3 regions of the Bacillus arachidis genome follow, and region 2 is predicted to be linked to each of the others. Evidence: riboswitches for the same ligand, from Rfam matches in the RefSeq annotation. Region 2 holds a riboswitch; each other region holds the start of a gene.
The links. A riboswitch is a leader RNA that binds a small molecule or an ion and turns the genes downstream of it on or off. The one in region 2 is predicted to bind cyclic di-AMP.

Region 1: linked by a shared signal. The riboswitch ahead of kdpA (potassium-transporting ATPase subunit KdpA) and the one ahead of QRY57_RS05565 (hypothetical protein) in region 2 are both predicted to bind cyclic di-AMP.
Region 3: linked by a shared signal. The riboswitch ahead of QRY57_RS10775 (APC family permease) and the one ahead of QRY57_RS05565 (hypothetical protein) in region 2 are both predicted to bind cyclic di-AMP.

What each region holds. Positions count from the first base shown of each region.
Region 1 is NZ_CP127376.1:1,671,350-1,677,020, forward strand. Features, by position in the region: gene QRY57_RS10095 (BlaI/MecI/CopY family transcriptional regulator) at 1-222, shown strand, start outside; gene QRY57_RS10100 (M56 family metallopeptidase) at 227-1,039, shown strand; gene QRY57_RS10105 (TlpA family protein disulfide reductase) at 1,214-1,768, shown strand; gene QRY57_RS10110 (diacylglyceryl transferase) at 1,786-2,469, shown strand; cyclic di-AMP (ydaO/yuaA leader) riboswitch at 2,616-2,758, shown strand; gene kdpA (potassium-transporting ATPase subunit KdpA) at 2,866-4,533, shown strand; gene dsdA (D-serine ammonia-lyase) at 5,144-5,671, shown strand, end outside.
Region 2 is NZ_CP127376.1:764,304-769,974, reverse strand. Features, by position in the region: gene kdpA (potassium-transporting ATPase subunit KdpA) at 1-1,364, opposite strand, end outside; gene kdpF (K(+)-transporting ATPase subunit F) at 1,384-1,464, opposite strand; gene QRY57_RS05575 (hypothetical protein) at 1,461-1,565, opposite strand; cyclic di-AMP (ydaO/yuaA leader) riboswitch at 1,667-1,812, opposite strand; gene QRY57_RS05570 (hypothetical protein) at 2,077-2,307, opposite strand; gene QRY57_RS05565 (hypothetical protein) at 2,324-2,722, opposite strand; cyclic di-AMP (ydaO/yuaA leader) riboswitch at 2,819-2,964, opposite strand; gene thiD (bifunctional hydroxymethylpyrimidine kinase/phosphomethylpyrimidine kinase) at 3,060-3,872, opposite strand; gene QRY57_RS05555 (thiazole biosynthesis adenylyltransferase ThiF) at 3,889-4,908, opposite strand; gene QRY57_RS05550 (thiazole synthase) at 4,901-5,671, opposite strand.
Region 3 is NZ_CP127376.1:1,821,906-1,827,576, reverse strand. Features, by position in the region: gene QRY57_RS10775 (APC family permease) at 271-2,097, opposite strand; cyclic di-AMP (ydaO/yuaA leader) riboswitch at 2,238-2,384, opposite strand; gene QRY57_RS10770 (PAS domain S-box protein) at 2,754-5,186, shown strand; gene QRY57_RS10765 (cupin domain-containing protein) at 5,628-5,671, shown strand, end outside.

The DNA of each region.
Region 1 (5,671 bases), 910 kb from region 2:
GGGCACTTGCAAAAACAAACGGTAAAAAGAAGCGGTGTATACCGTGCTGTACAAACGAAAGAATCCTTTTTATCAAATCAAACCAAAAAAATGACACAAGAATTAATGGGGGAATTTGGTGATTTCGTTGTGAATCACATGTTAGATGAACTAGACCAAGCTGATCCTGCTTTAATAAAGAAGTTAGAAGAAAAACTTAATCAACTGAAAAAAGAGGACTAGTATGATGAAGTGGCAAATACGAAAAATAATATTGTTAGCAAGCAGTATTGGTATTCTCTTTTTTGGGATGTTAGTGTACTACGTTACATATCCATTTTTCTTTGAAAATAAAGCTCTTTTTTTATCGCAGTTTTGTCTCTTTGAATTGCAAGAACATATGAAAGAATTATCAACCATTCGTGTCATAATGAGCGGATTATTGTTATTTACTATATTAGTTGTATGGAAAAGAGTGTGGAAACAGTTTTTCTATAGCCGAAAATTACAGAGAAATTTAGTTATGATTACTCGAAAAGGAAAACAATTGTATTTGCTACCATCATTAGAGGTTACAGCATTTACTATCGGAGTCACTCATCCGAAAATTGTTGTTTCGGAAGGTGTATTTCAATCTTTTACAGAAGAAGAAATTGATGCAATTGTATTACATGAAGAATATCATCAAAAAAATCGTGATCCGTTAAAATTGTTTCTTTTTACGGTGTTAGTTGAAGGAATGCTGTATATTCCGGTATTGAAAGATATGTTACAGCGTTATCATACGTATCAGGAGCTATTGGCGGACAAATATGCGATGGATCAAATGAAATCATCGTTTGAATTAGGTAGTGCATTGTTAAAATTAATTAAAATAAAAACAGTATCTAATCCGTTTATAACAGCTTCTTTTGCGAAAACGGCAATCAATTTGCGTATTGAGCAAATTGTTAGTCCGTCATCTATAAGGCTTAGTATGCCGTTACATACAAATTCAGTTTATGTGACAATAGGGCTATTTCTCATTTCGTTTGTACTTATTATTGGAGAGTGCATATAGCCTCTTTTTTTAACCCGAAACACTACTTTATGTAGTGTTTTGTGGGAGGAATAAAATGGACGCAGTAGGCGCGGGGATTCTTTCATTTGTATCTAATCAAATGATGAAAATTACAGCATTTTGTATTCAATTATTTGACGGATTTACTGGATTTTAAAAATAGGGGGAAAGAAAGTGAAAAAACTAATTACCATTATTCTTGCAGGAGCACTACTATGGGCAGGGTTTAATTTTTATAATTCAAAACAAGAAGAAAAAGAACGGAAAGCAAAACAAGAGGCACTACAAGAGAAAGAAGTATTACCGCAAGTAGGATTTAAAGCACCGAAAATTACACTTAAAGGACTAGATGGGAAGCTGTACTCATTAAATGATGCAAAAGGAAAACCGTATATTATTAATTTTTGGGCATCATGGTGTGGGCCATGTGAAATGGAAGCACCAGACTTAGTGCGTCTTTACGATAAATATAAAGGAAAAATCGAAATTTTTGCGGTGAATGCAACGGTTGGAGATCCAGTACAAGAAGCAAAGGCGTTTGCGGATCGTTTTGGATTTAAGTTCCCGGTTTTACTAGATATGGATGGAGAGGCAGGGATTGATTATAAAATTGTTTCATTGCCAACAACGTTTTTTGTTGATAAAGATGGGGTGATTGTAGATCAAGCGCGGGGGGTATTACCTCCAGATCAACTAGAAAAGAAATTTAAAGAATTAATTGAGAAGTAAAAGGGGACATCCTAATGATGATGGACTGGATGGTGAAAGTACAGCCTATTTCTCTTATAGTGGGAAGTTTATTTGGGCTTGTGCTCATGAAATTAAAAATGAAAAGTCAAGGTATCCCATATGAGGGAATAATGGATACAGTAACAAATGGACTTTTTATCATCGCACTAACATGGAAATTTATGCCGACAATTTTGAATCCAGGGTGGGCTTTTCAGTCACCATGGCAAGCGTTACTCGCTGTAGGAAGTACCCAACACATTATAATGGGTTGCTTGATTGCTAGTGGATATGTTGTATGGAGAAGTAAAAAGGCTAATTTTTCACTTTTGGTTTTACTAGATGCACTTCCTTTTGAGATTGGAAGTATGATTATTTCTTATTTTCTATTCCATCAGTATGTTGGTATAAACACAACAATGCCGTGGGGAATGAAAGTGTATGATTCGAAATTTTTCTATCATCCAATATATATGTATGAAATTATGATAGCAATCTGCCTAATGGGATGGCTGTGGCTAAAAAACGAGAAATTAGGAAGTAGAAAATACATGAGTTATTTTCTACTTGTAGAAGGGATTGCGCATATATTCATTTCACTTATAATTGAGCAAGTTCCATTATTATTTGGTCTGTCTGTGCAGCAGTTACTTATTTTTATTGCGATTAGTATAAGTATTGTATTGCTTCCGAAAAAATAAAAATAGCACTGTGCGAACGGTTGTTCATACAGTGCTATTTTTATAGATTGTATGAATCGATTTCTTTTTATTTTCTCTCTCTTTACAACCATCATTTAGAGGAGTATATTAACAATCAGAATAGCTCAATGTAGATTTTACAGCCAAATAATAAATCGCTTAATCCACTTCAGGAGCGGGGGAACCAAATTTGTGCATTTGTCACTAGGGGTGAATCCTTTTATAGGTAGGGCTACTCTCAAGGTCCGAATCCGACAGCTAACCTCGTCAGCGTTTTGAGAGGGGGGACTTGTGTGTAAAAAACACTAGGTGCAACCTGGTGTTTTCTTTTTATTCTCTTAGTGGAAAAATATTACATTTAATTATAGTGTAATGGGAACAGAAAGGGGAAAGAGGATGAACTGGCTTACAAGTCTAATTACAATTGGCCTATTCGTAATTGTTGCAAAACCAATGGGAGACTACGTATACAATGCTTTTCAGCGTAAGGAAGCATTTCAAAAGGTATTTGGTCCACTGGAAAAAATCTTATTTAAAGTTGCTGGGATTAAAGGGCATAGTCAGACTTGGAAACGGTATATGTTTTGTTTAATAGGAACAAATTTTTTCTTTATTTTGGTTGTATATTCAATATTTCGATTACAAGGAATTCTTCCGTTGAACCCTGATCATTTTTTAGGATTAGAACCAACATTAGCATTTCATACAGCAATTACATTTATGACAAATGCGAATTTACAACACTATGGGGGAGAAAGTAGTTTATCCTATTTCTCTCAAATGGTAGGTGTGACATTTATGATGTTTGCAGCACCTGCAACTTCATTGGCAATCGGCATTACGTTTATTCGTGTACTAGCGGGGAAAAGAATAGGAAATTTCTTTGTTGATTTTGTACAAGCTATTACGAGAATATTATTGCCAATTTCATTTGTCACATCGTTGATATTTGTGTTTTTAGGAACGCCGCAAACATTGGATCCAACAGTTGTTGTGAAAACGTTTGAAGGAACGACACAAGAGATTCCTCGTGGACCAGTAGCATCTTTACTTTCCATTAAAGAACTTGGTGACAATGGAGGGGGTTTTTTTGGAACAGTTTCTGCTCATCCTTTTGAAAATCCTAATATGATAAGTAATGTGTTACAAATGATGTTACAAATGTTAATCCCAATGGCCTTTCCATTTGTATACGGAAGAATGGTCGGTAATCAAAAGCAAGGTAGAATGTTTTTTATATCGATGTTCATTCTGTTTATTATTGGATTCTGTACGCTTGCTATATCTGAATTGAAGGGGAATGCATTGTTAAATCAATTAGGGATAGAAAGTTCACAAGGAAATATGGAAGGAAAAGAAACTCGTCTTGGCGTCATATCTTCTGCTTTATATGCAACCGTTACAAGCGCCTCTGGAACAGGCGGTGTTAATACAACGCATGATACTTTGACACCGATTGGTGGAATGGTCCCACTTATAAATATGCTTTTAGGTACCGTGTTTGGAGGAATTGGACTCGGGTTTATGAATGTCGTCATGTATGCAATGATTGCCGTGTTTCTAGCCGGATTAATGGTGGGGCGTACACCGGAGTTTCTTAACAAAAAAATAGAAGGAAAAGAAATGAAGTTAATAGCAATCACGATTGTGTCTCAGCCGCTACTTATTCTTGGAGCTGCAGCGATTGCATTTTCTACGAATCTAGGAACAGATGCGATTTCTAATCCAGGTTTTCATGGTTTAACACAAATTATATATGAATACACGTCGTCCGCTGTTAACAACGGATCTGGGTTTGAAGGATTAAGAGATAACACACCTTATTGGAATCTTTCAACGGGAATTGTTATGTATATTGGTAGATATTTAGGTGTAATTACAATGCTTGCCGTCGCGGTTAGACTCAAAAGGAAAAAGGTTGTACCTGAGACCATAGGAACCTTTCAGACGGATGATCGGTTATTTGGCGGAATTTTACTAGGTACTATATTAATAGTAGGTGTTCTAACATTTTTCCCAGTACTCGCACTTGGGCCGATTGCTGAATTTCTTGCAATACCATAAAGTGAAATTTTAATTAGTGTGGGGTGTTTCCAAAAGAATACCTTTGCTTTTGTTGAGGTTTTTAGTAGCATCATTCTTGAATAGCGGGATAGCGTAGTAAAAACATAGGTGAATATTTCTCTTGTTAATTTAAAATAAAGGAGAATACATATTAGGGATGTATTCTCCTTGTACTTTTTATTCAACAAACGAACTCGATTGTTGAGTAACGTTCTATATGCACCTACATTAAAATATAGGTAAGTAACTGAAAATAAAACAACTGCATTTTGACTACAAGTGTTTTCTCATTTATGTTGTAAATATGCTGGTATTTTTACACTATCACCAGCTTCTAATGAATACTCCCCACTTAACTTCGTTTGAAGTAGGGGTACTCTTTCGGTAAAATCTGATAAATATTCTTCTTCATCTAAATACAACTTAATTTTTCTGAACTTCTCAATTTTTTTACCGATGTCTAGCTTCTCTTTTATAGATTGTTAAATTTAATTTAAATAAAGTAAATTTAAATTAACGGAAAAGGGGTTTCGTGTTAAAATGTATTAAAATAAATTTAATTATAATTTATTTTTCAACTTGCTATAAGAATGTTGGGAGGATCAGGCAGATGAAGAAGATTGAAAGCAAAGACATACAAACATGGAAAGAGAAAGATCCTTTACTAAACAAGGTTATTTCGATGGAGGAAGTATTTTGGATCAATCCTAATATCGAAAAATTTCAAACAGGAATAAAAAAAACTACACTTACGCAAGAAGATGTAAAGGATGCAGAAGAAAGGTTGAAACGTTTTGCTCCATATATCGCCAAAGTTTTTCCTGAAACAAAAGAAATGAACGGTATCATAGAATCACCTTTAGTGAAAATCCCTTCTATGAAACAAGCTTTAGAGCAGGATTATCAACAATCTATACCAGGGGAATTATTGCTAAAGTGTGATAGCCACCTTCCTATATCAGGATCTATTAAAGCAAGGGGCGGGATTTATGAAGTTCTTAAACATGCCGAAGATCTAGCTATTAAACAAAACATATTAACTCAACAAGATGATTATTCCATTTTAGATAGTGATAAATTTCGTAAATTCTTTTCAAATTACTCCATTGCAGTAGGATCAACAGGAAATTTAGGGCTT
Region 2 (5,671 bases):
TCATATACAACTTGCGTTAAACCGTGGAAACCTGAATGGGAAATTGCATCTGTTCCTAGATTTGTTGAAAGTGCTAAAGCCGAAAATCCTAAAATAAGCAATGGATGAAATAATATCGTTACTGCAATTAATTTCATTTCCTTACCTTCAATTTTCTTACCTAGAAATTCTGGTGTCCGTCCAACCATCAATCCAGATATAAAAACAGCAATAATTGCGTACATAATGATATTAACGAAGCCTGCCCCAACGCCGCCAAATACTGTATTTAACATCATATTTACAAGTGGTACCAATCCACCAATTGGTGTTAACGTGTCATGCATCGTATTAACTGCACCTGTTTCTGCTGCTGTTGTTACAGTCGCATACAGTGAAGAAAAAACTGTTCCAAATCGTACTTCTTTGCCTTCTGTACTTCCTTGTACATGTTCTATACCCATTTGATTTAATGCTGGATTTCCGTGTAATTCTGATGAAACAATGGTTCCAAATCCAATTAAAAACACCATAAATAAAGAAACGAAAAGGATACGTCCTTGTTTTTTATTTCCAACCATTCTTCCATACGTAAATGGTAAAGCTGTTGGCAATAACATCATGAGCATCATTTGTAAAATGTTACTGATTTGTCCTGGGTTTTCAAATGGATGCGTGGAGTTTGCTCCGAAGAATCCACCACCATTATTACCAAGTTCCTTAATGGAAACGAATGAAGCTACAGGCCCGCGTAAAATATTTTGTTTCACGCCTTCAATCGTGTGTGCTGTAACCGCTCCGTCTAAAGTTTGCGGTACACCAAGCGCAACAAAAATCAGCGCTGCAACAAATGCAATTGGAAGAAAGACCCTTGTTAGAGCTCTTGTAAAATCTACGAAAAAATTGCCAAGTTCCTTACCTGCTAATCCTCTTATAAAAGCCATTACAAGCGCTAATGTTGTTGCTGGTGCAGCAAACATTAAAAATGTAATTCCGATTAATTGTGATAAATAAGATAATCCATTTTCACCGCTATAATGCTGCAAGTTTGTATCTGCCATAAAGCTGATTGCTGTATTAAAAGCAAGCGTTGGCTCCATGCCTTCAATATGTGCTGGGTTTAACGGCAATACACCTTGTAACCTGAAAATGAAATATACGACAACAATCATAAAACCGTTAAGTGCAACTAATGATAATGCATACTGTTTCCAAGTTTGGTTGTAATGCTTAACACCCGTAACTTTGAAAATAAGCTTTTCAAAAGGTCCAAATACTTTATCTAGTTTTCTACTACCTTGAAAAGCTTTTTCTAAATAAATCCCCGTTGGCTTTGCTACAAGAATAAATAATAGCATTGTGATGACAACTGCAATCCAAATCATAATGAATGATTCCCCCTAATTAAAACTTTTCCGGATTTAATAGCGCATAAACTAAATACACAGTAATCGCTGCGACAATAACTGATAAGGCAATCATCATGATTGCTTCCCTTCTTTCACAACTTTATCTGACCAGCTTGCAAGCCCTATCATAGATGCTACTAATACAACAAAGATTCCGATCATCACTACATCTAGCATTCCAATCCCTCATTTCAAAATGTTAAATTTTACCATTTACCCATCAAAAAAAGAACACTGAGGCTCTACTCAGTGTTCAAAAATGAACAACACAAAAGTAAACCTCCTCTCCAAACGCTTACGAGGTTAGCTGTCGGATTCGGGCCTAAAGAGTAGCCCTACTTTCTTAATGAAAGATTCACCCCAAGTGACAATGCACAAAATTGGTTCCCCCGCTCCAAATACTTGGACTCAGCGATATCAGGTTGTTTTTGGAAATTTTTATAAACAATTTATGAATGTAAATATACTCCTCTATATTTAACTTGTAAAGAGTAGTATTTCCTAAAATAAGAAAAAATTCAATTGTTTAAACGCTTACATTGGTTAATATTAATATTTTATCACCTGTTTCCTTGTCTTTTCTTTCTTTTTCATGAAAATAATCTTTTAAATATGAAAGAAAAAGAGCGAATTCATATAAGTGCCTAGCTTATTGTACTTAATCATTCGCTCTTTTTTCATTCAAAATTTACCCTCTTCGCAAAAATGCACGTAAACTTCTTCCTCGAATATAAACTTGTGACAGTTCTACACGTACCTGCTCATATTCGATAATATCCGTTTCCAAATACAAACTCTCTTCTGATGGTAATATCATATATGGGTTTGGAAAACTAGGATCTAGCGCAGCCAATTCTTGAACTCGCTCTACTGATACCGCCCAACGATGTGCTATATCTCCAAGTAATAACACCTTCATCTTCGCTTCCTCCGCCCTATTCAAAAAATAAAAAAGAAATATTATCACAGTTCGTAAACACTACAAATTTAGCTCCAATTGTTTGATAGAGCCTGACTGGATAGTTTTTATTTCTTGTGACAACTGTAATAGGCGCTTGAAAAAAAAAGCGAATCCGTTCAGTGAAAAAGCTAACTGTTGGAAGTTCATCTCCTAGCAAGATTACTTTTTTGATTCCGCTACAAATGCTCGTTATATTTAGTTCCTTATCACAGCAATACGTTGATTCAAATCCACATGCTCGTACTTCATCTGCTACATGTTCATCTACTGTAAAAATAATCATATCACTTTGAAAAGGTACTAATTCTCGCAAACTATTTACCTTTTCCTCTTCTCCTACACAAATGAGTGTTAATTCTTTTTCCTCATCCATGCATTTCATCCCCCTTAGTATAAAAGAATTCCAATATAGTAATTTAATATTCTTTTACACTAATCAGATCGGTGAAGCGATGTGTCCATCCGTGCACCATCCCCTCTCAACACGCTTACGAAGTTAGCTGTCGGATTCGGACTTTGAGAGTAGCCCTACTTTCACCATGAAAGATTCACCCCTAGTGCTTATGCACGGTTTGGTTCCTCCGCTCCATTACCCGGACTCAGCGTTACAAAAAATAGATTCTGGCTGATATAATACTCCTAAATATGGAAAAAGTAAACAATAAAAAAAGCCAGTTATACAACTGGCTTCCTCATCAAATTTCGAATGTTTATGCATGAGTTTCTTGACGTTTATATGCAAAGTGATTCGTTGGTCCATGACCGCTTCCAATATTTAATTGCTCTTCAATTGCTATACTAATAAATTGTTTCGCTTCCCATACTGCTTCTTCCATTGTATATCCTTTTGCAAGCCCTGCCGTCACAGCAGATGCAAATGTACAACCGCTACCATGTGTTTGTTTAGAATCAATTCGTTCGCTTTTAAATTCAATAAACCGCTCACCATCAAATAATAAATCAATCACTTCGCTACCTTGATAATCCGCATGCCCGCCTTTCATAAGAACATATTTCGCTCCTAGTCTATGCAATTCTTTTGCAGCTTCTTTACTATCTTGAATGTTGTGAATTTCCATCTCTGTTAATACCTCTGCTTCCGGCACATTCGGAGTGACAACTGTAGCAATGGGTAATAAATATTCCTTTAATGCTTGCACAGCTTCCTGTTGTAACAATGATGCTCCACCTTTTGCAATCATCACAGGATCTAGTACAATATTATTCCAGCCAAACTTTTTAATATTTTCTGCAACAACTTTGATAATTTCACTACTAAATAGCATACCAAGCTTAACAGCATCTGGTGTTAAATCTGCGCCAATTGAATTTAATTGCTCTCGGATCCCTTCGGTTGCAACAGGATATACCCCTTGCACGCCGAGCGTGTTTTGAGCTGTAATAGCAGTAATCACTGTCATTCCATATACACCAAGCTCCTGAAATGTTTTTAAATCTGCTTGAATCCCAGCACCGCCGCCACTATCAGATCCAGCAATTGTTAATGCTTTATTCACTTTCATCTCACTCACCCTTTTTCTATCCAAAATAACGATGATAAATTGTTTTTGCTTCTACCATATCTTTCGTTCCATGTACGAGAACACGGCCGTCTTGAAACGCAACCAGTCTCTTCCCTTCAATTGAAAATGACAATAAATATGGATTCACCATTAAATCTGCTACGCGATCACGTAATAGCTCTTTATATCGCTCAAAATCTAGTTGTTCTTTATAAGGCGGTCTAATTTGAACCGTATTTCTCCCACATAAAACTGCAGTTTTCGATGTATTCTCTTTATTTAAATATGGATAGAGCGCTTCCTTACTACATGATGGACAATTATGTTTTCGAAGTTTTTGCACCTTCATACATGAATATTCGTTTTTCCATACATCAAACGATACAAGCCCATCCCGAAGCGATTCATAATCCTCTACTAAAATTTTCAGAGTTTCTGTAACTTGATGAGAAACAACGAGAGATACAGCAGGTGAAATGATACCTGCTGTATCACATGTTGCTCCGCCAAGCGGAATAGATTGTAGTAAACAAGATAGACATGGCGTTTTTCCTGGTAAAATCGTATAAGAAAGGCCATAACTTCCTACACATGCTCCATAAATCCATGGAATAGAATATTTTTGCGATATATCATTAACAATAAAACGTGTTTCAAAATTATCAGTCGCATCAATCATTACATCGACATTTGCAACAAGTTCTTCTAATTCTGCTGCTGTTACATCTTGAACAAAAGCTTTTACAGTTACATTGCTATTAATCTCTTGCAAGCGCCTTTGTGCTGCTATAGCCTTCGGAAGATTATTTTTCACATCCTCCTCACAATACAGCTGCTGACGTTGTAAATTGCTCCAATCAATATAATCGCGATCCACAATCGTCACATGGCCAACACCAGCCCTTACAAGCATCTCTGCGTTCGCACTACCAAGTGCTCCCGCGCCGATAATTAATACATGTTTTTCTTCTATCTTCTGTTGCCCTTTTTCTCCAATTGGAGAAAATAACTCTTGGCGAGAATATCGATTATTCAACTACGCTCATTCCTTCTAACGGGCTACTTGCTGTTGCGCAACGTTTACGTGCAATACGTCCTGCTTCAAACCCTAAACGTCCTGCATGAATACCTAGCTTCATTGCTTCTGCCATTTTAATAGGATCTTTCGCGCCAGATACAGCTGTATTTAATAGCACGCCATCCGCTCCTAATTCCATCGCAAATGCTGCATCAGCTGGGCTCCCTACACCAGCATCCACAATAACCGGTACTTTTGCTTGTTCAATAATAAAACTTAAGTTTAATGGATTTACAATTCCAAGTCCTGAACCAATTGGTGATGCACCAGGCATAATCGCATGAACGCCAAGTTCTTGTAATTTACGTGCTAATACAACATCATCAGATGTATAAGGAAGAACAATAAATCCTTCTTCTAACAACATTTCAGATGCTTTTAAAGTCTCCACTGGATCTGGTAATAACGTTCTATCATCACCAATCACCTCTACTTTTACCATGTCACAGAGCCCTGAAGCTTTTGCTAATTTCGCAATCCGAACTGCTTCCTCAGCATTTTTTGCCCCTGCTGTATTTGGAAGTAATGTATACTTTTTCACATCAATTTTTTCTAATAAATTAGGTTGCTGTGCATCAAATATATCCATACGACGTACCGCAAATGTTAAAATCTCTGCCTCTGATACTTCAATTGCTTTTCTTTGCACATCATAATCAGAAAATTTCCCTGTTCCTAATAAAAGTCTAGAATTGAATGTAAATGGTCCAATGTTTAACAT
Region 3 (5,671 bases), 1.1 Mb from region 2:
CTCTATTTATTTTACTTTTGCATCCTCATGTAATTTTTCTGTATAATTCTTGACATCCTGCCAGCTATCTCTTGCTGTATTCAGATCTTCTTTATTAAACTACCCCCACCTTCACTTCGTTTAGAGAAGAGGTCTTCTCAGTTAAAATGATAAAAACTCGAAGATCCATAATTCCCTCTACTTTCGTAATCGACTTTAAAATGATAGCAAACAAGAAAAGGTAGCTCTACCTCAGTAAAGCTACCTAAGAAATTACTTATTTTCGAATCTTTATTTTTTCAAATGATACGGTACAGTCGTAATTACTACATTTCTCTTATAAAGCAAGAATGCACGTATCAATAAGCTCGACTGGTTATGAAGAATATTGTGCCAACCTTTTTTAGGAATAAATTGCGGTATTACTACAGTAACCCGATAATTTGATTCGCTAGCTTTATATTGAACTGTGTCAATAAATTTGGTTAGCGGCTGAATAATACTTCTGTAATGAGAGTGTAGTGTCACCAGTCTAACTTCAGGCTGCCATTTCTTCCATTTTTCTTCAAACTTCTTCTCATCTTCTCTTTCAAAAGAAACGTAAACAGCTATGACCTGATCTGGTGAAAGGGATTTAGCATAATTTAATGAGTTCTCTACTACATGAGTCATACCAGCAACAGGAACAATGATTACATTCCCTTCAATCGGCACAATTGGTTCACAGGTTTTAAGACTTAATTGATCTCCTACCGCTTCATAATGCTTTCTAATTCGATGAAAAACAATAATAATGACAGGTAAGAAAATTAAAACTGTCCAAACTTGTGCAAACTTAGTTAAAAAGAACATACTCATAACTATAAAACTAATAATAGCACCAGTTAAATTAATCGTTAATTTTAAGATCCATCCTTCAGGCTTTTCTCGAATCCATTTTACCACCATCCCAGACTGAGACAACGTAAATGGAATAAACACACCTACTGCATAAAGTGGAATAAGATGTTCTGTTTGCCCTTGGAAAGCAATAATTAAGAGAATTGAAGCAATTCCAAGTATGATAATTCCATTTGAATATCCTAATCGGTCTCCCCTAACCGTAAACATTCTAGGTATAAACTTATCTTTTGCAAGATTAACTGCTAGTAAAGGAAAAGCAGAATAACCAGTATTAGCAGCAAGGATTAATATCAACGCTGTTGTTCCTTGAATAAAGAAATACATGAAGTTCCGTCCAAATGTTTCTTCGGCAATTTGTGAAACAACTGTTACCTCTTTACTTGGAGTAATACCATAATAGTAAGCTAAAAATACGATTCCTGAGAATAACACTGCAAGTAATAGGCCCATCGCAAGTAACGTTTTCGCAGCATTTTTAGGAGCTGGATCTTTAAAGTTCGGAATAGCATTGGAAATAGCTTCAACACCTGTCAAAGCAGAACTACCTGATGCAAATGCTTTTAAAAGTAAAAACAAACTAATCCCTGCTACTGGTGTACCGATTGGTGTATGCAAATTAGGTGAGACTTCACCTGTTACAATGTTGTATATCCCTACACCGATTAATATAAATAGCGCTAAAACAAATAAATAAACGGGATAAGCTAAAACAGAAGCTGACTCCGTTACACCTCTTAAGTTCAAGATTGTAATAAATATGACAAATATGATTGCAATAACCACATTATGAGCATGTAGACTAGGAAAAGCAGATGTAATCGCATCTGTACCTGCAGATACACTTACTGCCACCGTTAAAATATAGTCTACTAATAAGGAACCTCCAGCTATTAACCCTGGATTCACACCCAAATTTTCTTTTGATACTACATACGCTCCTCCCCCATGAGGATACGCAAAAATAATTTGTCTATAAGACAAAATTAGAGCTGTTAACAAAACTAAGACTCCTATTGCGATTGGAATAGAATACCAAAATGCTAACGCACCCACTGCAGATAGAGCAATTAATATTTGCTCTGGACCATATGCCACTGATGACAAAGCATCAGAAGAAAGAATCGCTAATGCTTTCGTTTTATTAAGCTTTTGCTCTCCTAATTCAGTTGATTTTAACGGTCGACCAATTAAAAATCTTTTTATGGAAGAAACCACTGATCTTCACTCTCCAATAATTTTATGCATTTCTCTCTGTTAGTTCAGTAAAAAACGGACTTTTAAGAAAATAAAAAATGCCTACAAGTCCATGACGAATAAACTTGTAGACATCAATTTTTTTGTCGCACAAGCTCCACCTTCCTTCTCATATAACGCTTACGAGGTTAGCTGTCGGATTCGGGCCTGTGAGTAGCCCTACCTTTTTCAAGGATTCACCCCTTGGATTATGCACTAATCCATAAAAACGGGTCCCCCGTACCATGCGGTTTCAGCGATTTAGAAATTTGAAACTGTCGATTATAATACTCCCTTATTTAGAAAAAGTAAATACAAATTTTTAAATAAGGGCTTAAATTTTTAGAAATAGAACAGTTGTAATGATTTTGTAGGATTTTACTTCATCAATAAACATAATGGTTCTGATGCAAAATCATTTCATAAAAACATAAAGTCTACACAATATGTTCAAGTTTAAGAGATAACTAACAAGAGTTTTTGCACCATTACCAAATGATTTATATGCGCTATCTATTAATAAATTGACTTCACTTTTTCAAATAACAATATTCAAAACATTCAATCTGAAAACCCGTTTTATTTGTAGGATTTCCTTGCTTTTTGTCGAATACGTTCAATGAGAGGAGGAATATTACATGATCTTCAAAGGATTCTTCATTAATCTATCTATTTTTGCTTTCCTAGTTAGCTCAGCTATATTTATTCGAGTGTTGATTTTGAATATTCATTCTAAATTAAATCAGCTATATGGAGGAATAGTTGCCGGTATCATAGCTACTATTTTGATGGTCTTTAATTTTAAGCACATGGGATTGTTTTATGATCTCCGAATGGCTCCTCTTATAATTTCGTACATTTATTTTGGTCGTACGGCTGGTTGGATTACAATAACATTTATTATAATTATGCGCATTTTCTATCTTGGTGGTAATTGGGGACCATCTTTGATTGTTTCTTTAGGAATAGCTACTATATATACTATTTTTGAAACATATCTCAAGAAGCTTCATCCCTTTAAGAGAGTCTTTCTCTATCTAGCTGTTTACATAGCTATGATCCATTTGGTATTTGGATACTTTTTTCCTTCTATACCACTTATACTTTTTGACATTCAAGGTACATTATTTATATCTTCTGGACTATTGATCAGTATTTTTCTTATGGAGTCCTATCAAAAATTATATTATTTAACACAAAATTTAACTAAAGCGAATGAAACATTACAAGAATCAAAGCAAGAATTAAGGGATACCGTACATGAACTGCAAGGAGGTATTTTTAAATTTAAAAAAGTGGATGGGAATTTTATTCATACTTTATGTGATGGACAGTTATTTTATCAACATGGTTTTCACTCTGAACAAGTGGTAGGGAAAAGTTTACCTACCATAGATTCTTCCATTGTTCCATTCCATTTAGTACCTCGACTACTAAAATATTATCAACAGGCATGGGATGGTAATGAAGTCACTTTCGAATTACCTTGGCCAAATGATGAAACTATTATTCTATTCTCTCTTAGGCCAGTTAAAAGAAAGGGAACAGTGATTGAAGTGGTTGGTTCTACTGTTGATATAACGAAAAGAAAAAATGCAGAAAATGAACTAAAGGTAACGAAAGAACGGTTGGAATCATTTATTAATCATAACGTAGATGCTATCACCATATTTGATTTAGACGGACACATGATACAAGCCAATAAAGCTTACGAAAAGATATTTGGATGGTCAGAAAAAGAAATCTTGGGAAAAAAATTACCTTGCGTACCAGATTTTTTAATGGATCAAACTTTAGAAACTATTAAAAACATTACCGCAAAAGATCCTGTTATTACTAAATTAGAAACAGTGCGACAACGCAAGGACAAAACTCTCATTGATGTAAGCTTGACCGTTTCACCCATTTTAGATTTACAGGGCAATGTAATTGCTTTATCAGGAATTTGTAGGGACATTTCTGAAAGAAAACAAGCAGAAAGAAAACTACAGCATCTACATCAACAATTAAAAGGCAGTGAGATGAAATACCGTGCACTTATCGAACAAGCAACGGATGCGGTATACGTAGTAGAGCTAAATGAGGATCAATTTCCAGTTCGATTTATTGAGGTAAATCCTGTTGGGTGCAAAAGATTTGGATATAGTAGAGAAGAACTTCTCTCGATGCCATTTCCTAGTACCGTTCCGCCAGATTCTCCAATGGTCAATAGAGTGATAGAGAAAATTAGAGATGGGCAAACTGCTTTCACTTTGCAAGATGAATTTGTTTTTCCAACAGGAAAAACAATAACAACTGAGTTTGGTGTCCGTGTTTTTAACTTGAATGGCAAAAACGTTTTCTTGAGTATCTCTCGGGATATCACTGAGCGGTTAAAAACTGAGGAGTTATTACGAAAATCGGAGAAACTTGCTGTAGTGGGTCAATTAGCCACTGCTATTGCCCATGAAATTAATAATCCTTTAACAGCAATGAAAGGATTCATGCATTTACTAAAATCAACAGAAAATAAGAACAATGAGCATTATATAGATATCGTGTTATCAGAGATTGGGCGAATAGACAGTATTACCAATGAATTTATGGCGCTAGCAAAACCTCAGGCGTTAGAAATTAAAACAAATGATCTTAATGTATTAATGAAACAAGTTGTAATGATACTTCAGCCTCAAGCAATGATGAACAACATACAAATTACAACTGAGTTTACATCTGATACTTCATTCATCCTTTGTGAAGGGAATCAATTAAAGCAAGTTTTTATAAACATCTTAAAAAATGCGATTGAAGCAACTCCGATGGGAAGGGAAATCTTGATTCAAATCGAAGATGTACCTGATAAAAACCAGGTAAACATTCGATTTACTGATTACGGGTGTGGAATTGAAAAAGATCGTATACCTTATCTAGGAGAACCATTTTATAGTATCAAAGAAAATGGTATCGGTTTAGGATTAATGATCTGTTATAAAATTATCGAAAAGCACCAAGGAAAGATACTTATTGAAAGTGAAGTAGGCAAAGGAACGACAGTTAATATTAATCTTCCTATATCTACTCTCGAAAATTAAAGCACTTATTCATCTTTTTAGATACAATCTATCACGCGAAGTTAAAAATAAAATATCTCAGAAGCAAAAAAGTTTCTTTTCTATAGTTTAGAATAAAGAAACTTTTTTGCTTTTAAATATTATGGATAGATTTAATATACACAACTCCTCCCCTTACTTTAATAGATCCTGATATATTTCGTTGATATTCCTGCTCTAAAGACTATTTCACGGAAGAAACTCCATTAAAGGAGCCTTGATGGTGCCTTTCAGGAAATACTTTGGTTGCATATGGAGCGAAGCTTTTCAATCTCCTTCATTTATCTGATTCTCCTTATTTTCTTGTAGCGATGTGAATGTTAAATTATAATTTAAGATAGTTTGACATAAAAACATTGAGAACATTAAATAAAAATTTCATTATTTTAAATATATTTTAACGAAATATTAAGGAGTATAGTCATGGAAAATATAGATATTGGAAAAAAAGTACAGAAATATAGAAA